DNA from 3 places in the Alkalibacterium putridalgicola genome. Region 2 is predicted to be linked to each of the others. Evidence: predicted binding sites of a transcription regulator. Region 2 holds the regulator's gene; each other region holds the start of a gene.
The links. The regulator Rex, encoded in region 2, represses fermentation and respiration genes when NADH is low (regulators of the CRP and FNR family bind a similar motif). The targets are predictions, from matches to a motif close to TTGTGAANTANTTCACAA.
Positions count from the first base shown of each region.

Region 1: the regulator Rex is predicted to act here: its motif matches at 1,479-1,496, upstream of pdhA (pyruvate dehydrogenase (acetyl-transferring) E1 component subunit alpha).
Region 3: the regulator Rex is predicted to act here: its motif matches at 2,755-2,772, upstream of adhE (bifunctional acetaldehyde-CoA/alcohol dehydrogenase).

Region 1 is NZ_CP162615.1:1,647,060-1,657,091, forward strand. Features, by position in the region: gene AB4027_RS07755 (alpha-ketoacid dehydrogenase subunit beta) at 1-203, opposite strand, end outside; gene pdhA (pyruvate dehydrogenase (acetyl-transferring) E1 component subunit alpha) at 206-1,312, opposite strand; gene def (peptide deformylase) at 1,758-2,330, shown strand; gene AB4027_RS07770 (DUF1576 domain-containing protein) at 2,478-3,812, opposite strand; gene AB4027_RS07775 (IS110 family transposase) at 4,304-5,563, shown strand; gene AB4027_RS07780 (hypothetical protein) at 6,083-6,226, opposite strand; tRNA gene AB4027_RS07785 (tRNA-Ala) at 6,481-6,553, opposite strand; gene AB4027_RS07790 (Cof-type HAD-IIB family hydrolase) at 6,678-7,457, opposite strand; gene AB4027_RS07795 (ribonuclease J) at 7,733-9,403, shown strand; gene AB4027_RS07800 (response regulator) at 9,460-10,032, opposite strand, start outside.
Region 2 is NZ_CP162615.1:2,142,991-2,153,022, reverse strand. Features, by position in the region: gene AB4027_RS10225 (CsbD family protein) at 1-106, opposite strand, end outside; gene tsaB (tRNA (adenosine(37)-N6)-threonylcarbamoyltransferase complex dimerization subunit type 1 TsaB) at 269-997, shown strand; gene rimI (ribosomal protein S18-alanine N-acetyltransferase) at 984-1,583, shown strand; gene rimI (ribosomal protein S18-alanine N-acetyltransferase) at 1,573-2,106, shown strand; gene tsaD (tRNA (adenosine(37)-N6)-threonylcarbamoyltransferase complex transferase subunit TsaD) at 2,066-3,076, shown strand; gene AB4027_RS10200 (ABC-F family ATP-binding cassette domain-containing protein) at 3,604-5,556, opposite strand; gene AB4027_RS10195 (redox-sensing transcriptional repressor Rex) at 5,931-6,611, shown strand; gene AB4027_RS10190 (YdiK family protein) at 6,662-6,862, opposite strand; gene AB4027_RS10185 (lysostaphin resistance A-like protein) at 6,898-7,560, opposite strand; gene groES (co-chaperone GroES) at 7,802-8,086, shown strand; gene groL (chaperonin GroEL) at 8,144-9,769, shown strand.
Region 3 is NZ_CP162615.1:1,383,970-1,394,001, forward strand. Features, by position in the region: gene pflA (pyruvate formate-lyase-activating protein) at 1-331, opposite strand, end outside; gene pflB (formate C-acetyltransferase) at 368-2,629, opposite strand; gene adhE (bifunctional acetaldehyde-CoA/alcohol dehydrogenase) at 2,970-5,567, shown strand; gene AB4027_RS06515 (TrkA family potassium uptake protein) at 5,784-6,788, shown strand; gene parC (DNA topoisomerase IV subunit A) at 7,566-10,032, opposite strand, start outside.

The DNA.
Region 1 (10,032 bases), 500 kb from region 2:
AATGCCATACCGCCGATTCCAGATTCAGCAAGCGGAGTGTCATTGACACGGTCTTCACCGTGTTTATCAAAAAGACCTTGAGTCGCACGGAAAACACCGCCGTTTTTACCTACGTCTTCACCGAATACCAGGACTTTTTCATCACGAGCCATTTCTTGATCTAAGGCTTCCGTGATCGCTTGAATCATTGTAAGATTCGCCATGATTATTTACTCTCCTTTGCTTCATATTTCTCGATCTGCTCAACGATATTCTGACCAGGCTCGCCGTGCATGTTTTTCAGGAATTCTGAAACTTTCATTTTTGGAGCTTGATCTGCTTCTTTGGCAGCTTGTTTGATTTCTTCTTTAGTTTTTTCGATCAGCTCTTCTTCTTTTTCGTCAGTCCATAGTCCTTTTTCTTTCAGGAAGTTACGGAAGCGAATAAGCGGATCTCTTTGTTCCCAGTAATCGAACGATTCTTGTTCACGGTAACGCGTTGGATCATCACCAGATGTTGAGTGTGGTCCGAAACGGGATGTGATCGTTTCGATCAGTACTGGACCATTACCTGAAGCAGCCCATTCACGTGCCTGCTTAGTTACTGCATATACTGCCAATGGATCCATACCATCGACCTGGATTCCAGGGATACCAGCAGCAGCAGCTTTTTGAGCCAGCGTATTAGCAGCGGACTGTTTCTCACGAGGAGTGGAAATAGCATAGCCGTTGTTTTGAATGAAGAAGACGATAGGTGCTTTGTAACGACCGGCAAAGTTCATACCTTCGTATACATCACCCTGTGAAGATCCGCCGTCACCAGTATAAGTGAAGGTTACTTCATCTTCTTTTCCAGCCAGTTTCTGTCCTACTGCATTACCCATCGCTTGGATATACTGTGCACCGATAATGATTTGAGGACCCATTGCATGTAAATCTTCAGGATAGTTATTGCCTTCCACATGTCCTCTTGACCATAAGAATGCTTGGGATACTGATAAGCCGTGTTGAATCAATTGTGGAATATCACGATATCCCGGATATAGCCAATCTTGTTTTTTGAATGCGAAATGACTTGCTAGCTGTGAAGCTTCCTGTCCCATTGTTGGAGCATAGAAACCTAATCTTCCTTGACGAGCTAACGCCATTGAGCGGTCGTGAAGGACTCGTGACCACACCATTCTTGTCATTAATTCTACTAATTCATCATCAGATAAATCCGGCATGATGTCGTTGTTAACAACGTTCCCATCTTTATCTAATATTTGAACCATCGGAAACGAAGCTTCGATCGAACTTAATAATGCTTCGTAATCAACTGGTTGCTTTGCCATAGATTACCCATTCCTCTCTCTTTATATAATTAAGTGTTACAGCGCTTTTTGACTGTTACATTTTTATCTATTCCTTTTCCAATTTATCATTTTTTTAAGTGAAATGCAAGCGATAGCGTCTTAATTGACCGGGAAGAAATACCGGCACAAAAGGATTGTCGGGTCATTGTGATACAAAGCACAACGTTACTGTTATACTCTCTGGAATGATGAGATTTTAAAATTTATTTTAATAAAGTAATACAGGGAAAAAAACTGTTATATAAAAGACCCGAAAAAAAAAAAGTGTACCAGTTGATTTTTCAGAAAAATTATCATGTGAAATCCATCACTCTTAATAAACAAACATAACTTATCAGCTATTTTTATAAATTTAATAATAAAGGTGCAGAAATTAGGAAAAACTGTTAAAATACTAGTGAACTTGCTTAAGGAGGAAATGAAAATGTTGACCATGAATGATGTTATACGTGAAGGACACCCTACTTTACGTAAAGTAGCGGGTAAAATGACTCTTCCCTTGACTGATGAAGAAAAAGATTTGGCAGATAAAATGTTGGAATTTTTAAAGAACAGCCAGGACCCTGAAACAGCTGAAAAATATGAATTACGACCAGGAGTCGGTATAGCGGCTCCGCAAGTAAATGTTTCCAAGCGCATGATCGCCGTTCATGTTCCTTCTGATGATCCCGAAGAGTCTGAACCCGAATTCAGCGGGGTATTGATCAACCCAAAGATCGTCAGTCATTCTGTTCAGCAGACTTGCCTGTCAGAAGGAGAAGGATGCTTGTCTGTGGACCGGGAAGTGCCGGGATATGTCCCCAGACATAAACGTATCAAAGTTGAATATGTCGATATTGACGGCAACACACAGAAAAAACGTTTGAAGAACTTTCCTGCCATTGTGGTTCAACATGAAATTGACCACTTGAACGGCGTCATGTTTTATGACCACATCGATCCAGATAACCCTTTAGCCCTCCCTGATGATTTGGAAGTATTAGGATCAGCAGAATAGAACAATATACTCCGGTATAGACTCTGCCTGCTTATTTATCAATATTCGTTAAAAAACCGCGTTCCCGGTTCAGCATGTAGTATGCATGCTGAACCGGGAACGCGGTTTTTGTCTACCTTTCTTATCCCAGTTATTCTGGTTCTCTAATTATGACTCGCCTTTCATCTCATCTGCTGGATCCACTGGTTCTCGAAGTTCCTTCCTTTTTTCCTTATGATAATGGAAAGCCTCCAATATGGGAATCATTATTGCTGCAACGAATCCCCCAGAAAAGCCATTATTATAAAGATTTATCCCGCCATGAAGAGTGTCTGTATTACTTACAATACTTAAATGGAACGCTCCAGCTAACATACCGATCACTACGCCATATCTTCCAGCTATCGGGGCAATGGTTGTTCCAAACAACCCTGCAGTGACTACTCCTGTTAAACTCATGTCATAATTGTTCAAATATCCCATCAAAGTCACTCCTATAAGGATAGGTATGACATTTCTGATATGTTTACCAAAAGCTCCAAAACCGACCACAGTTAAGATACCACCTATAACTGGTCCATTTAATTCTCCGCCATGAAACAGAACATAGCCCAGGGATAGATATCCTAGTAATGACATATTGATCAAAGTAATGCTAAAACCATTCAGATCAAGAAAATCAGTTGAAAGCTGACCGGAATGTTGCAGCAATTCTCCGTATCCCTTTAACGTCCAATGATTAAAGTGAAGCCCAGTGATCATCATAATTGAGAATAAAACAAGAAAAATGATGATGAAAGGTTCATTATGACCGGAAGATAAGAGCGATACCGGCTCTACTTCTCTCCCTGTGCTACGAATAATAGAAACGAATAAGGTACCTATAACACCGCATGTAAATCCTATATTATAAACACTAAAGCCCTTAGTAAATTTAACGATATGATGAGCTAAAGGAGGAATAATATAGCCGGCAATAAAGCCGGCTAGGTATCCGTAGAAGATACCGGACAACAAGGATAGACCGATATTAAATGAGATCTCACTAACAAGTGGGCCTAAAGCAGTACCAAACAATGCAGCAAGTAATGAATGTTCAGCCGGTGCTTTAGTTGACCATGCATATGCAAAAGCACCTAAAACTATCGGCGTAGAGTTATAAAGATTCTTACCAAAAAAGGAAAAAGCAGCAACTGTTAATACGCCGGCAATGACAGCTCCATTGATCCTTGCCTTTGACATTTTAATGATCAATATTGAATGAGCTGTTAATATTGCTGAATTGAAAAGTGTTGCTCCGACGTTTGATATAGCAAAATAATCTGTTACTAAATTTGAAGGAGACAGGAGTATAACGATTTGCCCTTCCAGTATTTCCTCCGGTGAATTAAATAGAAAAGCCAGAATAGCGAAAAAGAAAGCAATAAACCAAAAAAATCCATACTTTAATGTTTGAGAAGCCGTTGTAAATTCTATTTGAGATGATTTATTTTCTAAGTTCATCAAGTCCTCTCCTCGTATAATAAGTTTGTAGTTAAGAATTGTTCTTAACTTAGTTGATTGATTAACTGTTTGAAAGAATGGAGCTTTCTCCCCCATGGGGGAGAAAAATTTCAAAAAGTCGCTTTTGATGATCCATTCACTTTAGTTCTTTGATAATTAAATATCTTGGTTATCGCTTGGTCATTCCGTGCTGTTTCTGTGTAAAATAGAACTAGATGGAAGATGGTTCTAAATGGGATGAAGCTTTCCTCTCCTTGTAGTTCGACTACTCATTAAGCATGCTTCCCGTCACAATGTTGAGACTATTTACTCATAAGCTGTATGGCTTGGTTCTTGTGTCCGTTGGTCTTAGGAAACCTTCGGTTTTGGCAGCTACACAAGAAACGAGTTAAATACTTATGCGCGAGGTTAAGGCACGCATTGTGTTACAGGGATAGCCCGGAGTGACCAAGCTTACCTTCCAAATTTATAACGAAAGGGGGAACCCTTCCATGAAATTATTTGTCGGTTTAGACGTAAGTAAAGCGAAGCTTGATGCTTGTTTTCTCTTACGTGAAGATGATACCAATACGATTCTTTGGCAAGAGACAGTAGCGAATAGTGAGTCAGGCGCCACAATGATTAAAGACCAAATCCTTCGCTTTCACGAGGAGTTGAATTTTGACAAAATACTTGTAGGTATGGAAGCGACTGGTCAATACAGTATGCATCCGTCCTTATTCTTCTCAAATGATCCAGAGTTGAAACTGATTAACGTTGAAACCATTGTAGAAAATCCGCGGGTTATTCATCGTTTTTCTAAAGTCTGGACAGAAGAAAAGAATGATAAATTAGACGCCCAAATCATTGCTGAGTTTTTGACAACTGGAAAGCATACGAAAACTCAACCACGAGAGGAAAAATTCGTTGCTCTACTACGTTTTACTCGTACACGCTATCAGTTGATTCGTCAGATGACCGAAGCCCAGCAGCACTACGTGGAAAATCTTTATTACAAGTGCAACACTCTTTCGAGTGACTTAAAAGCTGAAAATATAAGCACCTCTGTGTTTAGTTCAACGATGATTCAATTAATGAATGGCGATATTTCAATGGCTGAGATTCGGACAATGAATAGCGTTGAGCTAGCTGCTTTACTTCAAAAGTTTGGGCGAGGACGCTTTAAAGATCCTGTCAAATTAGCTAAAGTCATTAGAAAATCTGTCTCAGACTCTTATCGCTTAGGCAAACTAGCACAAGACAGTATTGATATCAATCTAGGTGTTCAAATGCGTGTTATACGTGGATTTGAACAAGAAATAAAAATCATTGATAAAGCTATTGAGAATATTATGGAAACCATCGATAGCGCCAAAACATTGTTAAGCATTCCAGGCATTGGACCTGTTTATGCCGCAGGCATTATCGCTGAAGTTGGTCAAATCGACCGATTTAACCACGAAGCTCAATTGGCAAAATACGCTGGTCTTTATTGGCCAAAACATCAATCTGGTAACTATCAAAAAGAAAAGACACCAATGTCTAAGTCAGGAAACCGTTATTTACGTTATTACTTAGTTCAAGCTGCCAACTCTGTAAGACGATATATTCCTGAGTATGAAGCCTATTACCAGAAAAAATATAAAGAAGTACCGAAAACACAACACAAACGAGCCCTCGTCTTAACTGCACGAAAATTAGTGCGTCTGGTGTTTGCACTCCTAAGCGATCACCAACTCTATATCGCAAGATCGGAGGCGATGGAGTCTTAAGAGAAACTATTTCTTAAGGACGACTATCCGAAGATATAAACCGAACGTATTTTCGAATACGTGGCGGTTTAGTTCAGTGTACCCTTTTTTATGAAAATAGGTTGTCATTTTTAATCTATTCTCTTGACTTAACACCATAATGCTTTTGTAGATATTTAAAATAATGTCGTATACTAATATACCACTTTTCAATAGATGAAGATAGTTTTTTTATCAATCTAATAGAAATATTCATTTAAAAGTGGTTATGGTCATCTGAATTTTCAGCAACCATTCTAGAGGGGAGCTCAACATAGTAATAATTTTCCGATTATGTTTAGTTATATCTTAGCATAGCTCTGTGCTGAAAGGAATACTGTTCAACAACAAAATACCACACTAGAATTTCAAATTAAGTAAAATGTGTGTAGATTCTGCATAGTAACAGGAAATCTTTACCTTGGCTTAACTTTAAAAAATCTAAAATTGATTTTTATGCTTTAACTTTAAGGCATATCTTTTAGTTCTCTGATTTTAAGTTTAACTTTTAATTTTATGTTGCTTCTTGTACTTATCAACGGGATAAATCACCTTGGTTACATCGGCGATTCGAAGTGACTCTTTACTATTCTTATGTTTTTCCATAAGTGCTTTCAGTTCAGCTACCTGTCTATCTGTCAGCATTTCATCGCCTCCATTCTCATATTTCACTGTAAGTGTAGATTATATACTAAAAATGTAAGCGTTTCAATAAATATATTTGAAACTTTAATTCAATTACCGGTACTTCGCGATTGTACCTTATCTTCTAGTGAAGTCGTCTGTTAATTCCAGCTGCACCGACTGTGATCGAACACTAATAAGCTGTCGGAATAAAAAAAGAACTGCAGAACAAAACACAAAAACGTGTGTTTTGTTCTGCAGTTCTTAAAAAATTATGGAGATAAGCGGGCTCGAACCGCTGACCTCTTCGCTGCCAGCGAAGCGCTCTCCCAACTGAGCTATACCCCCAAAAAGAATGTCCTTTTATATTATTACTTATTTCAATCTATTTGTCCAGAGTAAATTTTATTTTGAACATTCTTTTTTTGATTCTTTTTTTGATTTTTTTGATTTATTTATATTGGCAACTTTATTATTTAATGTACTTCATTTTACGTAAAGCACTGGGAATGCCATTATTCTCATTAGATTCTGTTACACTATCTGCAACATCTTTTACTTCTTTTTCTGCATTTCCCATAGCAATTCCTGTACCTACATGTCTGATCATTTCAATATCATTCATGCCATCACCGAAAGCTATGACATCGTTCAGATTTATCCCCATATGATTAGCTAATATCTTTATAGTCAGATATTTCGATCCGTCTGCAGGTAACACGTCTATCCCCTCTTTATACCAGCGTACAAATCTGAAATGACTGAACTTATCAGCGTAAATATCCATTTCTTCTTCAGAAATAAATAACAGACACTGAACAAGCGGATTTTTCTTGTAAAATTCTTTGTCATAAGCTGGAACATCAAAGCCTACAAATGTCATACCGTTTGTCATACGTTTACCGGGCACTTCATTCCTGCGTCTTAAATCATCTATTGTTTCATAGACCAGTTGGTGGTCATGTGCATCGGCAATGTCAATCAACTTTTCCAAATCCTCTTCATTTAGAAAATTTGTATAAATAGCTTCATCTTTATAGTATGCCGCCGCACCGTTACATACGATGTAACTGGAAATCCCTAATTCCTCAATGACTTCTTTCGCCATCGTACGATTCCTTCCGGTCGCTATTGCAACTTCATGTGATTCGCTTAACTCTTTGATCGCCTGCTTCGTTTCTAACGGGATGGACTTGCTATTATCCAGGACAGTTCCATCGATATCAAATATAAAAAGCTTTTTATTTTCCAATGCCAGACACTCCTTCACTATACATACACGTTCTACTATATCTAAATTTCCGGCAAACTACAATCCGATTTTTCTGATTTGTTCTCCTCTATGCTGTTTTCCTTATTCTATACTTATTATTTTTAGTATGGTAGAATAATTATAACAGTGGTTTCTTACACCACGCACCGAGCGGAGATTATCAAAATAGGTTTACCTTTTTAATTTACTATATATCACAGTTAGGCAAAGTAAGATTTTTAATAGATCAATAATTATGACAAGGGAGTTATATAATGAAACCAAATATAAAAAACAACGAAACGGCCATCTTTGCATTAGGCGGCTTAAACGAGATAGGTAAAAATACCTATGCTATACAATTTCAAGATGAAATCATCTTGATCGATGCCGGAATCAAGTTTCCGGAAGATGATCTGCTGGGAATCGATTATGTTATACCTGATTACTCTTATCTGGTAGAAAATAAGGATAAGATCCAGGGACTCTTCATCACTCATGGACATGAAGACCATGTAGGTGGAACGCCTTATCTGTTGAGAGAACTCAATATTCCTATATATGCAGGAAAACTGGCACTTGCTTTGATCAGAAACAAATTAAGCGAACACCATCTGCTCCGTTCAGCAACCCTGCACGAGATAAATGAAGACACTGTAATCAAGTTCAGAAAGACTCAGGTATCTTTCTTCAGAACCACCCATAGTGTTCCTGAAGCTTACGGCATCGTTGTTAAAACACCAAATGGAAACATTGTAGAAACTGGAGACTTTAAATTCGATTTCACACCCGTGGGAGAACCTGCCAACCTGCATAAGATGGCTCGTATCGGCGAAGAAGGCGTGCTCGCCTTACTGTCAGACAGTACAAATGCTGAGATCCCCAACTTCACAAAATCCGAGAAAGTAGTCGGTGACTCGATCAGAAGCTTATTCAAAAAAATCGACGGGCGTATCATCTTTGCTACTTTTGCCTCAAATATTTCAAGAGTCCAGCAAGCCATTGAGGCGGCAAACAAAACAGGGCGCAAAATTGCCGTGTTTGGGCGCAGCATGGTCAACAATTTGGAAACAGGTAAAGAGTTAGGATATATTCAGGCAGATGAAGGAACATTTATCCATCCGAATGAAATAAAGAACTATAAAGCAAATGAAGTTCTGATTTTATGTACTGGGTCTCAGGGAGAACCGATGGCAGCCTTGAGCAGGATCGCAAACGGTACACACAGACAAATTTCTATTCAGCCTGGAGATAACGTTATCTTTTCAAGCTCTCCTATTCCAGGCAATACAATGAGCGTCAACCGTGTCATTAATCAATTGCTTGAAGCTGGAGCAAACGTTATTCATGGTAAAATAAATAACATCCACACATCCGGTCATGGTGGCCAGCAGGAACAGAAATTAATGCTGCAGCTTATGAAGCCAAAATACTTTGTCCCTATTCATGGAGAACATCGTATGCAGCGTATCCACGCCCAGCTTGCTCAGCAAACTGGTGTACCAAAAGACAACTGTTTCATACTGGATAATGGAGATATCCTTGCTTTCACCGAAGACACCGCCAGACGCGCAGGTGAAATCGAAGCAAGAGATGTTTATGTAGACGGCAGTGGCGTTGGGGATATCGGCAACGTTGTCCTTAGAGACCGTAAGATCCTTTCTGATAACGGACTTGTCGTCGTTGTTGCTACGATCGACGCTAAGAAGAAACAGGTCCTCGCCGGTCCCGATATCATTTCCAGAGGATTCATTTATATGAGAGAATCTGAAGAACTGATCCAGAAAGCACAAAAAGTTGCTTATGACAGTATTCAGCGCTCATTCAAACATAAACAACTGAATGAATATAAAATGAGAAATGAATTGATCGATGACATTAAAGCCTTTCTCTTTGCAGAGACAGAACGTCGTCCCATTATTTTACCCGTCATTTTAACGAACTAATTAGATGAAAAGGCCTCAGTCAAGTGAGTACGCTTTACTTGACTGAGGCCTTTTTACTATTCATTTTCAACGATGTCATGTCTGAACGCATAAATCGCTACCTGCGTACGGTCTTCCACTTCCAATTTTGACAAGATATTAGAGACATGTGTTTTCACAGTTTTCAATGTAATAAACAATTCATCCGCGATATCCTGATTAGTGTAGCCCTTGGATATGAGTTGGACGACTTCGTTTTCACGACTTGTTAGTCTGTCATGCAAGTGTCCTTCATTCTCTTCATGTCTTTTTTCTTCAAGAATGCTCGTCACTTCATCTTCAATATAGTATTGTCCATTATAGGTTTCTCTGATCGCCTGAGCTATCTCTGTTGCAGAAGACGTCTTCAGGATATAACCGCATGCACCGGCTTCCATCGCCGGATAGACTTTCTCATCATCAATAAAACTAGTTAAAATAATGATTTTTGCTTCAGGCCACCTCTTCATTATTTCAATAGTGGCTTCGGTTCCATCCATCACTTCCATAACAAGATCCATTAAAATGATATCCGGCTTTTCTTCTACAGCCAGTTCAATACTTGCCTCTCCATCTGCAGCTTCTGCCACCACTTCAAAATCTTCCTGAAT
Region 2 (10,032 bases):
CTAAGTCATCGGTTGCGCCACCGTAAGCGTCTTTGGCTGCTCCGACTGCCTTGTCTTTGGCACCTTCTGCTTTATGCTTCAAACTTTCTTTGTTTTCATCAGTCATATACACTCGCTCCTTCTTCGTCGAATTTTGTTCACTTTTATTGTATGATGCGAAATAAATTTTTGCAAAAGATATGGCTGTATCCCGTCGGAATCGTTTCTCAAAGGCGTCAGATTGTGCTAAACTTAATCTAAATAGATTGATGACCAGAGGAGTCTAAGAATGAGAATATTGGCTATAGATACATCTAACCAGTTAATGTCTGTCGCTTTGCTCGATGATGACCGATTGATCATCGAACGGACAGTCAACGTGAAACGTAATCACAGTATTCAGCTGATGCCGGCGATCGAGGAAATGATGAAAGAAGCGGAATGGAGACCCAAAGATCTGACACGCATCGTCGTGGCTAAAGGTCCGGGATCTTATACCGGCGTCCGTATCGGAGTTACGGTCGCCAAGACTCTTGCCTTTAGTCTGGATATCGAACTTGTCGGCGTGTCCAGCCTGGAAGTCCTGGCCGCAAACGGAGCTCAGATAGAAGGTTCGTATTGTATACCGCTGTTTGATGCACGACGCGGCAATATATATACAGGCCTGTATCAGTATCAGGACAATACGCTTGTCCAGGTGGAAAAAGACACCCACATCTCAGCAGAGCAGTGGGCGAAATACTTAAAACAGCTGGATGGTCCCCTTCAGCTGCTGGGTGAAGACAGACTCAAACATATGGAGTTATTCGAGGAAGAATGTGGAGAAAGACTGATCGAACTGCCTTCCAGCCGACATTTTGCTCGCGCAAGCGTCCTGGCAGAACGCGGGAAAAACCGTGAACCTGAAAACAAACATGTATTTGAACCGGAATATCTGAAGCTGGCAGAGGCAGAACAGAACTGGATGGAGGCACATCCTGACTTTAAACAAGGAGGCGGGTGGATTGAAAAACTTTAAGGAATGGATATCTGAAAGAGTAGCCAAGTCAACGACTAAATCGTTTTTACCCATTTCAACCCGAGTAAAACTTCACCAGCCTTTTTATGGTCTCTCTGACGAGCATTTTTTAAAAGCAAAGATAGCAGATGAGGGAGACGTCGATGGTATCCTTCAGATCGAACGCCTTTGTTATAATGGCCTGACGCCCTGGAATCGTACAGCCGTTTTGCATGAAATCCGCTATAATAAAAATGCTTTCTATATCGTCATATATGACGATGACAAACCGGTCGCCTTCGTAGGTGCCTGGTTCGTGACACAGGAAGCTCATATCACCAATATAGCTACGATTCCTGCCTATGAGAAAAAAGGCATAGCAACGTACTTACTGAAAGAAATTATTCGACTCGCACAGGAAGAGGGTATTGAAAAAGTGACACTGGAAGTGAGAGTATCCAACGATACTGCTCAGAGTCTGTATCGTACCCTTGGCTTTGAAGAAGGCCGAGTGAAAAAAGGATATTATGCAAGAGACCATGAAGATGCACTCGAAATGGTCCGTCCGCTCGCTGATCCCACTGAAGAGTCGATCTATGAAGAATGATCAGGACAGGAAGAAAATACAGCCGATCATACGGCGGTATGATTTCAATGAAGAAAATTACGAGCGATTCTACGACATTGCCGATCAGTCCTTCCGATACGGTGCACCGTGGACGTACAAGCAGTATAAGGAAACCTTAGGCAGAGAGGATCTGGTGTTTTTCGTCGCGGAAGTGGATGGACAGCTTGTCGGTTACATTGGCGGCAAACTGCTTCTGGATGAAGCTGAAATATATACGATCGTGGTATCTAAAAAATTTCAGAAGAAGAAAATCGCCCGTGCTTTACTTAAGCGGTTCAAAGAAGAATGCCGGATAAAAGGGGTCGAAGCGATCTTTCTGGAGGTCAGAAAGTCCAATAAAAAGGCACGGACCTTTTACAGGAAGAATCACTTCGATGTGATTTCGTCTAGAACAGGCTATTATACTGAGCCGGGGGAAGATGCGCTCGTTATGAAATGCAGAATGAGAAAGAAGGAAGAGAATGGAAAAGAAGCTGATATTAGCGATAGAGACAAGTTGTGATGAAACAAGTGCGGCCGTTATCGAAAACGGACAGACGATTCTATCAAATATTGTCGCTTCGCAGATCAAAAGTCACCAGCGGTTCGGCGGCGTCGTCCCGGAAATCGCCAGCCGGCACCATGTCGAGCAGATCACGCTGATCATTGAAGAAGCACTGGAAAAGGCCGAAGTCTCTTATGAGGATCTCGATGCTGTAGCGGTCACTGAAGGTCCCGGCTTAGTCGGCGCTCTTTTGATCGGTGTGAATGCGGCGAAAGCTATTGCGTTTGCTCACGATCTGCCGCTGATCGCCGTGAATCATATCAAAGGCCACATTTTTGCAAACCAGTTAGTCACGCCTCTTGAATTCCCGCTGCTGTCCTTAGTCGTCAGTGGAGGGCATACGGAGCTTCTCTATATGGCGTCTGAAGATTCTTATGAGATCGTCGGAGAAACACGTGATGATGCCGCCGGTGAAGCATACGATAAGATCGGGCGCGTGCTGGGTGTGCCTTACCCAGGCGGTAAACATATCGATCAGATGGCTCATGAAGGGAAAGATACGTATGAATTTCCGCGAGCAATGATCCAGGATGATAATTTCGATTTCAGTTTCAGTGGATTGAAAAGTTCGTTCATCAATACCGTCCATAATGCGAAGCAGAAAAATGAGGAAATCAACGCCAATGATCTGGCCGCAAGTTTTCAGGCTGCTGTGATCGATGTACTTGTCGACAAGACGATACGGGCAGCCAAGGAGAAAAATGTCAGACAGCTGATCCTGGCTGGGGGAGTGGCTGCCAATAAAGGCCTGCGCACCGCTTTGGAGAAAGCAGTGTCTGAAGAACTGACCGATGTGGAACTGCTTATCCCGCCGCTCGAATTGTGCGGAGATAATGCCGCAATGATCGGCGCTGCTGCATATGTTCAGCTTAAAAACAATAATTACGCCGATTTTTCACTAAACGGCAGACCAGGATTATCAGTATAAGGTAGATTATCTATATTAACTGATTTTCAGCAGCGATGTATCAGCTATTTTCTGATACATCGCTGTCTTTTTATATTTATCGACGATTGCGTGCCCTTCGTGAAGAGTGAGGAGCAGTGGAGGTCACGGAAAAGACAATTGCGTGCCCTTCGTGAAGAGTGAGAAGCAGCGGAGGTAACGCAAAAGTGAATCGCGTGCCCTTCGTGAAGAGTGAGGAGCAGTGGAGGTAACGCAAAAGGAAAATGCGTGCCCTTCGAGAAGTTTAGGAAGCGGTGAAAGTCACGGAAAAGTGAATTGCGTGCCCTTCACGAGATTTAGGAAGCAGTGGAGGTCACGGAAAAGACAATTGCGTGCCCTTCACGAGATTTACGAAGTAATAAAGGTCACACAAATGACCAGAGAGTGACCTTTAAGGAGATTGCGGAGCTGTGAAGGGCACTCTCTAAACATAAAAACCAATAAAAGATCAGAAAATAATGAAAGCAGCAGATCAGGAGATGTTACATCCTGATCTGCTGCTTTTTCAATTAATTCAAATCGTCCAAGGCGAGCTGTTTTTCTTCCCATTCCTCAAGCAAGGTTTCTTGCTTGGACTGCAGTTCCTGATTTTTTTTGGCGAGACGTTCGAGCTCTTCAAAATCATTGGATATCTCCGGTTCACTCAAGGCTTCCTGGACAGACTGTATCTTTTCTTCCAGTTCTTCGAGTTCATCTTCGATAGCTTGAACAGCACGTTCAAGCTTCCGCTGATTCTTCTGATTCTCTTTCTGTGCTTCAAACGATTGTTTCGTGGTTGAAGGAGAAGAATCACTCTGTCCGTCTTCCTCTTCTTTTTCAGAAGACGTCAGTTGTTCCAGGGCTTCGAGCTCGGCTTTCTTTTGAAGGTAATAATCGTAGTCCCCAAGATAGACATCAGCGCCATTCTCGTTCAACTCAATGACTTTTGTGGCCAGACGGTTAATAAAGTAACGGTCATGAGAGACGAACAGCAAAGTGCCTGTATAATCGATAAGGGCGTTTTCAAGGACTTCTTTTGAATCGATGTCCAGATGGTTGGTTGGTTCGTCTAAAAGCAGGAAATTATTCTTTTCCAAGGACAGTTTGGCTAAAGCCACACGCGCTTTTTCGCCACCACTTAAAGAGGCGATGGATTTTTCGACATCATCACCGCTGAAGAGAAAAGAACCTAACAATGTTCGTATCGTCTGTTCCGGGAGACTAGGATGGTCGTCCCACACTTCATTCAATACCGTTTTCTTATTATTCAACAGATTCTGTTCCTGATCATAATATCCCAGATCGACTTTTGCTCCGTATGAAACATTACCGCCAAGAGCGGGGATCATCTGATTGACCGTTTTCAGCAGTGTCGTTTTTCCGATCCCATTGGGTCCGACGACAGCAATCGACTCCTCTTTTCGGATGTCCAGATCGATATGACTCGAGAGAGCAGTGGTTTCATATCCGATGGTCAAATCGTCAGTCTGCAGAACGATCTGTCCCGATTCTCTACCTGTCTGGAACTGGAAATGGGCGCTTTTTTCGTCATTTTGCGGCTTGGATAAAGGGTCCATTTTCTCCAGCTGTTTTCGGCGAGCCTGTGCCCGTTTTGTGGTTGAGGCACGTACGATATTTTTGTCGACAAAATCTTCGAGTTTAGCGATTTTTTTCTGCTGTTTCTCAAAGACCTTCCATTCACGTTTGATTTTTTCTGCTTTTAATTTCAGATAATTCGTATAGTTGCCCGGGAAATAATCCACGGACCCTCTGCTCACTTCGTAAACCTCGTTGATCACCTTGTCTAAAAAGTACCGGTCGTGAGAAACGATCAGGAGGGCTTTGGAATAGTTCTGCAGATACGTTTCCAGCCAGGAAAGCGTATCGATATCCAGATGGTTGGTCGGTTCATCCAGAATCAGCAAATCTTTTTTCTCTAAAAGCAGCTGGGCAAGGGCTAGGCGTGTTTTCTGTCCGCCTGACAGATTTTGTATTGGCGTGTCATAGTCTTCTTCATAAAACCTGAAGCCATGAAGGACGGAACGGATCTCGCTCTCGATCCCATAGCCGTTTTTTTCATGAAAAGTCAATTGCAGGGTATCGTAGCGTTTAAGCAGTTCGTCATAGTCACGGCCCGATTTTTCAAGGGCTGGATCGCTCAGCTGCGATTCGATGTCGCGCATCTGTTGTTCCATATCAAGCAGTGGTTCGGCGATTTTCATCATTTCATCCCAAATCGTCAGCGAGGAGTCGAGTCCTGTGTACTGATCAAGGTAACCGATGGTGATATCCTTTTTCTTGTGGATATTTCCGGAATCCGGTTCTTCCCGACCGGATAATATTTCAAGCAGGGTCGTTTTGCCGGCACCGTTCCTTCCGACCAGACCGATACGTGCGTTGTCTTTGATTTCAATGGAGACATTATCGAACAGTTTATCTGCACCGAAATAACGCGAAATTTTTTCAGTTTGTAAAAGTATCATGTTAGTATCCTCATTTTCATAAAAATTACCTTAATTCATCTCTTAATAGTTTAGCATACATACAGCAGATAACAATACAGGAGTCCAGTGATATAAGATTATATTGTGAATCACATTCTCAATTAAGAATCAGCTATTATCATGTACGATTGCTCACTAATCGTTTTAACGTTCATATATATACAATTTAGATGTACTCCAAAGTTTATGAATATTCTTAGAATTCAGGCTATTTTACTTTTATTTAGTAAGATTAATGCTATAATAGAAAGTGGCATATTACTTATAGTTTGTGAATGCACAAAGACTGAATAAACAGTAATTTATAATGATTAAACTAAAGTTAATTTAAAATCGGATAAGGAGAATGAATGATGGTTGAAAAGAAAATACCTAAAGCGACAGCGAGACGTTTGCCGCTGTACTATCGCTATTTGAGGTTTTTATATGAAGCAGGCAAGGAACGCATCTCATCTGCCAAGTTAAGTGAAGCCGTAAAAGTGGACAGCGCAACGATCCGACGCGACTTTTCATATTTCGGTGCTCTAGGTAAAAGAGGTTATGGTTATGATGTTGAAGCGTTAATGAACTTTTTCAGTAAAACGCTGAATCAGGATAGACTGACCAACGTTGCCCTGATCGGTGTAGGTAATTTGGGACAGGCGTTACTGAACTATAATTTCCGTCGCAATAATAATATCCGCATCAGTGCCGGATTTGATGTCAAAGATGAACTGATCGGAACGATCCATCAAGGTGTGCCGATCTACTCCATAGATGAAATGGTAGAACAGCTCGACCTGCAGCAAATCGATGTGGCCATCATAACAGTCCCTTCAGAAATCGCTCAGGATATGGCCAACCAGCTGGTTGAAGGTGGAGTTAAAGGTATCATGAATTTCACGCCGATCCGTGTGACGGTGCCTAAACATATCCGCGTCCATAATGTTGATTTGACAAATGAGCTGCAGACACTGATCTACTTTATCAATTACTATCAGGATCTGGAAAATTCAGATGACCCGGATGAACCGTTGAATGATTTTATTATCTAAATTGAAATTAAAAAAGCGTACCCGCTTGATTAGAGCGGGTACGCTTTTAGTTATCTCTTACTTTTTTTGATGTTGTAATAGGCTTGCGCCAAACGTGTCCCGTTCACAAAGTCCTTTGTTGCAAAAAGGGCAAACAGATAGGAAAAGAACCCCCACCCATTTGATGAAACCGAGTCAATGGTGAAGAAGAGGAAAAGTGCAAAGAATACATATTTAAAAACGATTTGTAGTTTAAGCTGTTTTTCTGTCATAGTGGATCCTTTCTACGTGGGAAAATTAGTCATGATCAGAGGAAATATAGGTTCGCAATTACGGCCAGGGTATTCATCAGACAATGCGCAATGATCGGTGTCCAGATATTCTTGGTTTTGAAGTAAAGCCAGGAGAATACAAACCCCATGGATGAATAGACAAGTAGCAGACCGTCAAAATGGACGAAAGCAAACAATAGTGAACTGATGACCGCTGCACCGATACCGCCAGTTTTTTCAATGAGCATCCCAAAAATCGCTTTTCGAAATACGAATTCTTCCATGACCGGCCCGGCCACTCCTATGAGAAGGATGAAGACAGGGTAGTTTCTGACCACTTCGACAAGCATTTGTGTATTCTGAGACTCCATCGGTGATCCCAGCAACTGGACCTCGACGATGCTCGCCAGGTTCTGTGCAAAGAGGGCGATAAAGATACCGGCGATCCCCCATAGCAGAACGTCTTTCTTCTGCTTGTTTAGAGGTTTTTCAAATGGAAAATGCATATGAAATCTTTTTTCGATCGCTATCATACCGACCGCACCTAGAGTGAAGAGGACGAGTGACGGTGTCAAAAATCCTATCGTTCCTAATGATTCAGGTAGAAAGACAGGAATGACCCCTGCCAGGACTTGAACAAGCAGGAAAAGTATGATGATACGTGTTGCCGCTTTTTTATTTAAAGTGATTTGATCCATTAAAGTCATCCTTTGTTTGTTATATACAATACTAGTAATTTAACACAAATAGAGGTCCGTTTCCACACAAGGAAAAATGAATGTTTTTTTAAGATAGGGCTTGCAAGATCATTCTGTTTTGAATATACTTAGAATTGGAGTTAGCACTCGACTGGTTAGAGTGCTAAAACTCACTTATTCACTAGCTGATAGTGAAAAAAATAAGACAAAACAAACAATTTACTTATGGAGGGATTACATTATGTTGAAACCTTTAGGAAATCGCGTACTTCTTGAAGTGAAAAAAGAAGAAGAAAAAACTGCAAGCGGCTTGGTCCTGCCGGATTCTGCCAAAGAAAAACCACAGACAGCCGTAGTAGTCGCTGCAGGAGAAGGTAGACTGCTTGATAATGGTAACTATTCCAAACCAGCCGTTTCAGTTGGCGACAAAGTTATCTTTGAAAAATATGCCGGATCTGAGATCAAATATCAGGGGACCGAATATTTAGTTGTCAAAGATACAGACATCATTGCGATCGTCGAATAATTCATTCGTTTTAACGATTTCATTTTCAATATAATCAACGAAGGAGAGAATTAAAACATGGCTAAAGATATTAAATTTTCTGAAGATGCCCGTGCAGCAATGCTGCGCGGAGTAGATAAACTGGCAAATACAGTTAAAGTAACATTAGGTCCAAAAGGCCGAAACGTCATTTTAGATAAATCATTCGGTGCTCCTCAAATCACTAATGACGGAGTCACGATCGCAAAAGAAATCGAACTGGAAGATAAATTTGAAAACATGGGTGCCCAGCTGGTCGTTGAAGTGGCAAGCAAAACCAACGATATTGCCGGCGACGGTACAACTACAGCAACTGTATTAGCTCAAGCTATCGTCAACGAAGGTATGAAAAATGTGACAGCTGGTGCTAACCCGGTCGGTATCCGTCGTGGAATCGAAATGGCAACGAAGAAAGCTGTTGAGTCACTTCGCGAGATTTCAACACAAGTTGCTGACAAAGAATCTATTGCACAGATCGCAGCAATCTCTTCCGGAGACGAGGAAATCGGTCACTTGCTTGCAGACGCTATGGAAAGAGTCGGCAGTGACGGCGTAATCACGATAGAAGAGTCTCAAGGTATCGAAACAGAACTGGATGTCGTTGAAGGGATGCAGTTTGACCGTGGATACTTATCTCAGTACATGGTGACAGACAACGAGAAGATGGAAGCTAGTCTTGATAATCCGTATGTCCTGATCACAGACAAGAAAATCTCATCTGTTCAGGAGATTTTACCCGTCCTTGAAAATATCATGCAGCAGAATCGTCCGCTGCTGATCATTGCTGATGATATCGAAGGCGAAGCTCTTCCTACATTAGTCCTGAACAAGATCCGTGGCACATTGAATGTTGTTGCCGTTAAAGCACCTGGCTTCGGTGATCGCCGTAAAGGTATGCTTGAGGATATCGCTACACTGACGAACGGAACTGTCGTTACAAGTGACTTAGGTCTGGATCTTAAAGATATGACCATCGACCAGCTAGGTACGGCAGGTAAAGTCGTTGTGACGAAAGATGATACAACGATCGTTGAAGGTGCCGGTGATGCAGCATCCATCGAACAGCGTGTCGGCATGCTGCGTTCTCAAGCTGAAGAAACCACCTCTGAGTTTGACCGTGAAAAACTTCAGGAACGTATCGCCAAGTTAGCCGGCGGTGTGGCTGTGATCAAAGTGGGTGCAGCAACTGAAACGGAAATCAAAGAACGTAAACTGCGTATTGAAGATGCATTGAATGCTGCACGTGCGGCCGTTGAAGAAGGCGTGATTGCCGGCGGAGGGACTGCATATATCAATATCTTAAATAAACTGGAAGAAATCGACGCTGAAGGCGACGAAGAGACCGGCGTGAAGATCGTCCTGCGTGCTTTGGAAGAACCTGTCCGTCAGATCGCTCAAAATGCTGGACTTGACGGCAGTGTCATCGTTGAACGTCTGAAACATGTTGAGCCAGGAATTGGCTTTAACGCCGCAACTGGGGAAATGGTCAATATGGTTGAAGCGGGTATCATCGATCCAACTAAAGTTACCCGTTCAGCTCTTCAGAATGCTGCATCTGTATCAGCCCTACTTCTTACAACAGAAGCAGCTGTCGCAGAAATCCCTGAAGAAAATGACAATCAGGCTGGCGGAATGAATCCCGGCGGCATGGGCGGCATGATGTAATAACGAGATTTATTTCCTGAACAATATAGATATTTTAGATGAAAAGAGGGTAGGACTTTTGTCCTACCCTCTTTGGTGATGTGCGCCCGGCATGGGCGACAACTTGGTGGTGAAAGTCCACTACAGACTTGGCAGTAGGAACTGTTAGCGAAAGACAAGGGTGTCCGCCGTGAGGCGGAATCTGAAGGAAGTCGGACGCAAATGCTTGCACTGACGAACAGAAACTTCATACCAAGGCTTAATAGAACGGATGAGCTTGCATC
Region 3 (10,032 bases), 760 kb from region 2:
GCTGCCCGCAGGTATCTAAAGAGACGCTGACGCCTGCTTCTTTCGCCAGTTTGAAAAATTCGATCAGAAAATCGATATGGATGAGCGGTTCACCGCCACTGACGGTGATCCCTCCTTCTTCTCCCCAGTAGTTCTTATACTTCAATGCTTGATCCAGAAGTTCCTGAGGTGCGTAAGGTGTGCCGCCGCCCATATTCCAGGTATCAGGGTTATGACAGAACTCACAACGCATACGGCACCCCTGCATGAACACTACGAAGCGGATCCCAGGTCCGTCAACAGAGCCGAAGCTTTCTGTTGAATGTACATAGCCTATTGGTGAATCTGTCATTATTACTTCCCCCTAATAAAGTTTAAACTGCTTTTCTTATAATGAGTCGTGGAATGTACGTCTCAGTACGTCCATTTGCTGTTCTTTCGTCAGTTTGATGAAGTTTACAGCGTATCCGGACACACGGATCGTCAGTTGCGGATACTCTTCAGGATGCTCCATCGCATCTTCAAGTGTTTCACGGTTCAAGGCATTGACGTTCAAGTGGTGTCCACCTGTTTTCACGTAACCGTCAAGCATCGTTGACAGGTTGTTCTGCTGAACGCTGTCTTCTTTACCTAAAGCTTTTGGTACGATCGAGAAGGTGTTTGAAATGCCGTCCAGTGACTCTTTGTAAGGCAATTTGGCAACGGAGTTCAAACTTGCCAGAGCACCGTTCGTATCTCTACCGTGTAATGGGTTGGCACCAGGTGCGAATGGCACGCCGGCACGACGTCCGTCAGGTGTGTTACCTGTTTTCTTACCGTAAACAACGTTTGATGTGATCGTCAGGATAGATGTTGTGTGTGTTGCATCACGATAAGTTGGGAACTGTCTGACTTTGTTCATGAATGTTTTCAGCAGTTCAACAGCAATGTCATCGACTCTATCATCATCGTTACCATATTTTGGATAGTCGCCTTCGATTTCGTAGTCTACAGCAAGTCCGTCTTCATCACGGATGACTTTGACTTTCGCATGTTTGATAGCTGAAAGTGAGTCCACTGCGACTGAGAATCCGGCAATACCTGTAGCCATCGTACGGGCAACGTCTGAATCATGTAAGCCCATTTCAAGACTTTCATAGCTGTATTTGTCGTGCATGTAGTGAATGATGTTCAATGTGTTGATATACATTTCAGCTAACCAGTCAAGGATCTGGTCATATTTTTCAGTGACTTCATCATAATCAAGATACTCAGAAGTGATCGGACGGAATTCAGGTGCAACTTGTGCTTTAGATTTCTCATCCACACCGCCATTGATGGCATATAATAAGGCTTTAGCCAAGTTGGCACGGGCACCGAAGAACTGCATTTGCTTACCGATAGGCATAGCTGACACACAGCAGGCGATTCCGTAGTCGTCGCCCCATTCTTCACGCATCATATCATCGTTTTCATACTGGATCGCGCTGCTTTCTATAGAAACGCGTGAGCAGTAATTTTTAAATGACTGAGGCAGTTTTGTTGACCATAAAACAGTCAAGTTAGGTTCTGGAGCTGGTCCTAAGTTTGTTAAAGTATTCAGGAAACGGAAGCTATTTTTAGTGACCATGTGACGGCCGTCTAAACCGACACCCGCGATCACTTCGGTTACCCAAGTTGGATCCCCTGAGAACAGTTCGTTATATTCTGGTGTACGGGCAAATTTGACCAGACGGAGTTTCATGACAAAGTGATCCACTAATTCCTGTGCTTCCACTTCAGTCATCGTTCCATTTTCAAGATCTCTTTCAATATAAATATCTAAGAATGTTGATGTACGTCCCAATGACATTGCAGCACCGTTCTGTTCTTTGACCGCTGCAAGATATCCAAGGTACAACCACTGGAATGCTTCTTTAGCATTTTGAGCAGGACGCGAAAGATCAAAACCGTAAATATTACCCAGTTCTTTCAGCTCATGTAAAGCTTTCAGCTGATCACTGATCTCTTCACGTTTTCTGATCATTTTTTCGTTCATCATTGCTTTATCTGTGTTAGTTTTGTCTGCTTCTTTTTCAGCTATCAGACGATCTAAACCATAAAGGGCAACGCGACGGTAATCGCCGATGATACGTCCACGGCCATAAGCATCAGGAAGTCCTGTAATGATCCCTGTACGGCGGGCATTACGCATTTCAGGTGTGTAGGCATCGAAAACGCCCTGATTATGTGTTTTTCTCCAGTCTCTAAATACATGTGACAGGAAAGGATCCACTTCATAACCATAAGACTCAGCTGCTATTTCACTCATGCGGATGCCGCCGAATGGCTGGAGTGAACGTTTGAAGGGTTCATCTGTCTGGAAACCGACAACTTTCTCCATGTCCTTAGACAAGTAGCCAGGACCGTGAGAAGTGATGGTAGAAACGACATGGGTATCCATATCCAGTACGCCGCCAGCTTCACGTTCTTTTTTGTTGAGGTCCATGACCTGGTCCCACAATTTTTCTGTTTCTTTAGTTGGACCTTCTAAAAAGGATTCGTTGCCGTCGTATGGGTGGTAGTTACTTTGAATAAAGTTACGAACATCGATTTCTTCTTTCCAAGTCTTGCCTGTGAAACCATTCCAAATGGATTCAAGAGAAAACTCTTCGGTACGCTGTTTTTCCATAATTAATTCTCCTTTGTGTGTATATCAATTTCGACAAGTTCATAGTATCACATTAACTCACTATATACAAGTGAATCAATGAACATTATATGACGTTTTACTTTAAAATCAACGTTTTTATCGATTTGTGTAATCTGTAACAATATGGACACATTTTCCTCTTTGCGAAAGCGAATTCACTATGGTACTCTAGGTTTGTGGTAAAAAAGTGAAAAAAGTTCAATCGCTTTGTTTCTAGAATATACTGTCTTTTTCAGGGCCCACAACATTAAATATGAGAAAGGCTTTTATTTTTAAAGTGTATTGCTCAATACTTCACTAACTATAGGAGGAAATGATTATGGTAAAGGTTTTAGAAAAAAACAAAAAAGAAACGAATGTGAACGAGACTATCGATCAGTTAGTCACGAAAGCACAGAAAGCATTAGAAGGAATGTATGAATTAAATCAGGAACAAGTTGATGAAATCGTCAAGCAGATGGCGCTGGCAGGACTGGATCAGCACATGACACTGGCTAAAATGGCTGTCGAAGAAACGGGCCGCGGCGTTTACGAAGATAAGATCATCAAAAATCTTTTTGCTTCTGAATACGTCTATCACAGCATTAAATCAGATAAAACGATCGGTGTCATCAACGAGAACAAACATGAAGAAACGGTCGAGATCGCTGAACCTATCGGAGTGGTCGCTGGTGTGACCCCCGTCACTAACCCGACATCAACGACGATCTTCAAGTCCATGATCGCGATCAAAACAGGAAACCCGATCATCTTTGCTTTCCACCCTTCTGCTCAAAAATCGAGTGCTGCAGCTGCCCGTGCCTTATATGAAGCAGCCGTCAAAGCAGGTGCACCTGAAAACTGCATCCAGTGGATCGACAAGCCTTCACTTGAAGCAACACAGGCCTTGATGAAACATGACGGTGTCGCCACGATCCTGGCTACCGGTGGACCTGGCATGGTCAAATCTGCTTACAGTTCAGGGAAACCCGCTCTAGGTGTGGGTGCTGGTAACGTTCCGTGTTATATAGAAAAAACAGCAAACGTCAAGCGTGCCACTAACGATCTGATCTTATCAAAAACATTCGATAACGGCATGATCTGTGCCTCTGAACAAGCAGTCATCGTGGATAAAGAAATTTACTCTGACGTTAAAAAAGAGTTGACAGATAACGGCTGTCACTACCTGAACAATGAAGAAAGACAGAAAGTCGAACAATTGATGGTCTCAGAAGAAGGTCAGTTGAATGCAGCTATCGTCGGGCGTTCAGCCTACCAGATCGCCGAAATGGCAGGTATCAAAGTACCACAGGATACGAAGATCCTCATTGCGGAATACGCTGGTGTGGGTAAAAAATATCCACTATCAAGAGAAAAACTGAGCCCGGTACTTGCAGCCTATAAAGTAAACAGTTCTGAAGAAGGCATCAAACGGGCCGAAGAAATGCTGGCTTACGGTGGATTGGGACATTCAGCTGTCATCCACTCTCACAACGATGACGTCATTCAGGCATTTGACCGCCGCATGAAAGCCGGCCGTCTCATCGTCAATGCACCTTCAAGTCAAGGCGCCATCGGAGATATCTATAACGCCTACATCCCTTCTCTTACTCTTGGATGTGGTTCATACGGAGGGAATTCTGTGTCAACAAATGTCGGTACCATGCATCTGATCAATGTCAAGAAACGTGCCAAACGTACAAACAATATGCAGTGGTTCAAGATTCCACCAAAAGTTTATTTCGAACGTAACTCTGTTCAATACCTTGCTAAAATGCCAGACATCAAGAAGGCCTTTATTGTGACTGACCCGATGATGGTCGAGCTCGGCTATGTCGATCGTGTCCTCTATCACTTGAGAAACCGTCCGGATTATGTCCACTGTGAGATCTTTTCTGACGTCGAAGCGGATCCTTCAAAGGAAACCGTGATGAGAGGTGCAGAAGCCATGGCTGCTTTCCAGCCTGACGTCATTATTGCTTTAGGCGGTGGATCACCTATGGATGCTGCTAAAGGTATGTGGTTATTCTATGAACAGCCGGATACAGATTTCAACGGCATCAAACAAAAATTCCTGGATATCAGAAAACGTGTTTACAAGTTCCCTAAACTGGGCGGGAAATCTCAATTTGTAGCCATCCCGACAACATCAGGAACGGGTTCAGAAGTTACATCATTCTCAGTCATCACTGATAAAGAAACATCGACCAAATATCCACTGGCTGATTATGAGCTGACTCCGGACGTTGCGATCATCGATCCACAATTTGTTATGACCGTCCCTCCTGTCGTGACAGCTGATACCGGGATGGATGTACTGACTCATGCGATCGAAGCTTATGTTTCCAATATGGCTAACGACTATACAGATGGATTGGCCATTAAAGCGATCCAGTTAGTCTTCAAGCATCTGCCTACCGCCTACAAGAATGGCGCTGATGAAACAGCACGAGAAAAAATGCATAATGCCTCAACTATTGCAGGTATGGCTTTCGCCAATGCATTCTTAGGAATCAACCACAGTCTGGCTCACAAACTGGGAGCACAGTTCCATATCGCTCACGGCCGTTCAAATGCCATCCTGATGCCGCATGTCATCCGCTACAATGCGAAGAAACCGACAAAATTCGTCGCGTTTCCTAAATATGAACACTTCATTGCGGATGAACGTTATGCAGAAATCGCTAAAGCATTGGGCCTGCCTGCCAGCACAACCGAAGAAGGCGTAGAAAGTCTGATCAAAGCAATCTATGATCTAGCCAAAGAACTGAATATTCCAATGAGTATCAAAGAAAATGGCGTAGATAAAAAAGACTTTGAGAAAGTTGTCGACGCTATGGCTGACCGTGCATTCGAAGATCAATGTACAACAGCTAACCCTAAATTACCTTTAGTCACAGAACTTGCTCAAGTTTACCGAGACGCCTATAAAGGATAAGAAAAGAAGAACAAGAAAGAAGAGACAGGTATTGCCGGTCTCTTCTTTTTTGTTTTCGTCACTTTTTCAGTACGTACTTTTTTAGTGAAGTTAAACCGCCCTCCCTTTTATCTATATTCATGACTTCATAAGCGAATCCTCTATATCTTTCCTGCTTTAAGTGATAAAATAATAGAGTAGAGTTAGATTTCGCTTATCTCTCAAGGAGTTGAATATATGCAGCAGCATAAACGAACCTTATATATATTATATTTGCTGGTAGCGATTATTCTGATAGGCATTGGTGGATATTATCTGTTGCTTGATATCAGTTTAATGGATGCCTTCTATATGACAGTGATAACTATATCCACAGTTGGCTTCCAGGAAGTTGTACCATTGACTGTACCTGCTCAGCTCTTTACCATTATCCTGATTTTCTTCAGTTTGGGGACCCTTGGGTATACCGGTTCACAGCTGATCAGTTTTTTCTTTGGAGGTACGCTGCAGGAAGTTTGGAGGGAACAAAAAATGAAAGATCGGCTTGCCGATTTAAACGATCATATCATCGTATGTGGTGCTGGCGAAACAGGTCAGCACATTATACAGTCTCTAGAGCGGGAAAATGTAGAGTTCGTAGTTATCGAATTTGAGGAAGACAAGTTAGAAGCCATTAAAGAATATGATAATGTCATAGCCTTTCAAGGGGATGCGACTCAAGATGAGGTCCTTGAAAAAGCTGGGATCCATCGTGCCAAAGGATTGATAGCCGCACTGAATAGTGATGCAAACAATCTTTACACCGTACTTACGGCACGTCAGCTAAAACCTGATTTGCTTATTGTTGCCCGTGCTATTACTCATAATTCGCATGAAAAACTGATTCGAGCCGGAGCAGACAAAACGGTCTCTCCGAATGAAATCGGCGGACACCGTATGGCTTCCATGCTGCTGAAACCATCAGTTATTGCATTCTTAGACACAATCACTCACTCAGGAAAGATCGATCTGAACTTAAATGAAGTGGTGATCCAACCTTCTTCAGCGATCAGTAACAAAACACTGATGCAGGCTAATATTCCGGAACAGACTGATTTGATCATTATTGCCATTAAGGAAAAAGAGGATGATGGCATCGTCTTTAATCCGACAAAAGATCATCTACTGAAACCCGGCCAGACACTTATCGCCCTCGGAGATAATGACGATCTCAAAAAACTAAAAAAGTTAGCCGGGGCTTGAGTGGTATCAAACAAAAAAGGCTGAATGGATTTTTCTGTTCAGCCTTTTTTTGATTCCCTTCGTTACCGTATGAACCTGGAGCAGTCTGGACAGAATCTTCATCAAGTATTTATGTTCTTTTCACATCCCGATTATCTTAACGAAAAACACCTGTTCATCATTTTTATACAGGAAAGTGTTCACTCATGATTTCTAAGATTCACAAGTGAACACTTTTATCCTTGGAATGTCTCACTCGCGTCCCAAACGGTTCATCAGTGAACACTTTTACTGCCAAAATGTCGTACTCATCTAATCTCACAGACGCGAGTGAACACCTTCTCCCTTGGAATGTCTCACTCGCGACCCAAACGGTTCGTCAGTGAACACTTTTACTGCCAAGATGTCGTACTCATCTAATCTCACGGACGCGAGTGGACACTTTCTCCCTTGGAATGTCTCACTCGCGACTCAAACGGTTCCTCAGTGAACACTTTTCCTGCCGAGATGTCGTACTCACCTAATCTCACGGACGCGAGTGGACACTTTCTCCCTTGGAATGTCTCACTCGCGACTCAAACGGTTCCTCAGTGAACATTTTTCCTGCCGAGATGTCGTACTCACCTAATCTCACGGACGCGAGTGGACACATTTATCCTTGAAATGTCTCACTCGCGACTCAAACGGTTCATCAGTGAACACTTTCCAGTTCCACATAGGGACATTTTCTCTCGGTCTCACATCAAAAAGAGGCCCGCATCCACCGGGAATGCGGGCCTTCCTATCTACCTCGTTCGATTATTTTACTTCTTTTTCTTCCTCTATCCGCACGATGCTTTCTTTATACGCATCCACGGGTACGCCGTCGGAATCTTCGTCTAAAATGAATGAACCGTTGCTGTACCGGTCGCTGAAGGCATAATCTTTCGCTCTGACTGTGAAATCATTGCCTTTATCCGTCACGATGGTCCATTCAGCATCCAATTGTTCGATATCGATCATCAGCGCCATACGGTGAGGTTTGTTTTTCAGTTCTCTTAATACCAGCAGGCCGCGTTTGGCTCGTGAAATAACATCGAAATCTGCGACATTCATCCGCTTGACAGATCCGCGGTGAGTGACCATCAGGACGCTCTTGTTTCCTTCAGAAGGATCAAAGATGAGTCCACCGGCCACTTGATCTTCTTTCTTCAAGTTGATGGACTTCACACCACTGGCGTTGGCACCCACGGTCGAAACTTCAGGCAAGGTATAGCGCAGGCCGAATCCCAGCTGGGTGACTAAGAATACATCATAGAGTGATTCGTCATTGATCAGATACACGGACAGCAATTCATCCGTTTTCCCTTTTAACTTGATCGCTGTTGCGGAACGGGAACGATACGTCCGTTTCGGTGCATACTCGGAAACCAGCGTCTGCTTGATATACCCCGCTTTGGTGATGAAGACAAACTTCTGCTGCTCCGAGAATTCTTTCAGGCCGTAAGCCGCAATGATTTTCTCGTCAGGCTGTATGCTGATCGTCTGGGAAATATGTTCGCCCAGATCTTTCCATTTGATCTCAGGGATCTCATGGACCGGTCGGTTGATGACATTCCCTTTCGTCGTGAACAGAACTACATGATCCAGCGTCGAGATTTTTTCAGTGAAGACTGAGTAATCCCCGTCTCTCAAAGCAATCTCTTCAGCGTTCGAAGCACCATAAGAACGCAGACTGGTCCGTTTCAGGTAGCCCTCTTTGGTCACTGACACAACGACTTCCTCTTCAGTGACGAGCACTTCTTTTTCGACTTTCAGCTCTTCGATCTTGTCTTCAATCACCGTCTGTCTGTCTTTGGCGTTTTCTTTCTTCACTTCTCTCAGTTCTTTTTTCATGACTGATTCCAGTGTTTTTTCATCGTTCAAGATCTTATTATATTCGTCGATACGCGCTGCCAGCTCGTCTGCTTCTTTTTGAAGCTGCGTGATATCTGTATTGGTCAAGCGGTACAACTGCAGACTTACGATGGCTTCAGCCTGCATTGCAGTAAAGTCATACGCACTAATGATATTGTCCTTCGCGTCGCCTTTGTTCTTGCTGGCCCGGATGGTCTTGATGACCTGATCCAGGATAGAAATAGCTTTTATCAGACCTTCAACGATATGCGCACGTTTCTGGTCTTTGTTGAGCAGGAACTTCGTACGCTTTCTGATGATATCTTTCTTGTGAGCGATATAAGCAGATAAAAACTCTTTCAGTCCGACCTGCTGCGGACGACGGTCGCTGATGGCGATCATATTCAGGTTATAAGAGACCTGAAGATCCGTATTTTTGAATAAGTAAGTCAAAATCCCCTGAGTCGGCGTATCTTTTTTCAGCTCGACCACGATACGCAAGCCGGTACGGTCACTTTCATCACGCACGTCTGCGATGCCATCGATTTTCTTGTTGATGCGGATCTCGTCCATTTTACGGACCATCGTCGCTTTGTTCACTTCATAAGGGATCTCGGTGATGACGATCTGTTCTTTGCCGCCTCTCACTTTTTCGATCTCGGTCTTTGAACGGATGACGATTTTCCCTTTACCCGTTTTATAGGCATTTTTAAGTCCTTTGACGCCTTGAATGATGCCGCCGGTCGGGAAATCCGGTCCTTTGATAAAGTCCATCAGTTTGTCGACGGATGCATTCGGATGCTGGATTTGGTAGATGCAGGCATCGATGACTTCGCCCAGATTATGGGGCGGGATATCGGTAGCATAACCGGCAGAAATACCCGTTGCCCCATTAACTAAAAGGTTAGGGAAACGTGCCGGCAGGACGGTCGGTTCATTGGTCGTATCGTCAAAGTTCAGGACGAACTCGACCGTTTCTTTATCGATGTCTTTCAATAATTCATTAGCCACTTTTGACAGTCGCGCCTCGGTATAACGCATGGCTGCCGGTGGATCGCCGTCCATGCTCCCGTTGTTGCCGTGCATCGTAACTAAAGGTGTCTTCATTTTCCAGTCCTGGCTCATTCGGACCATGGCTTCATAAACACTGCTGTCGCCGTGCGGGTGGAAGTTACCGATAACGTTCCCCACCGTTTTCGCTGATTTTCTGAAGCCCTTGTCGTGCGTGTTGCCTTCTGAATACATCGCATACAGGATTCGGCGCTGTACGGGCTTGAGACCGTCTCTGATGTCCGGCAGTGCCCGTTCCTGGATGATATACTTCGAATATCTCCCGAAACGGTCGCCCATTACTTCTTCTAGTGTTAACTCTTGGATTTCTTCTCGTTGT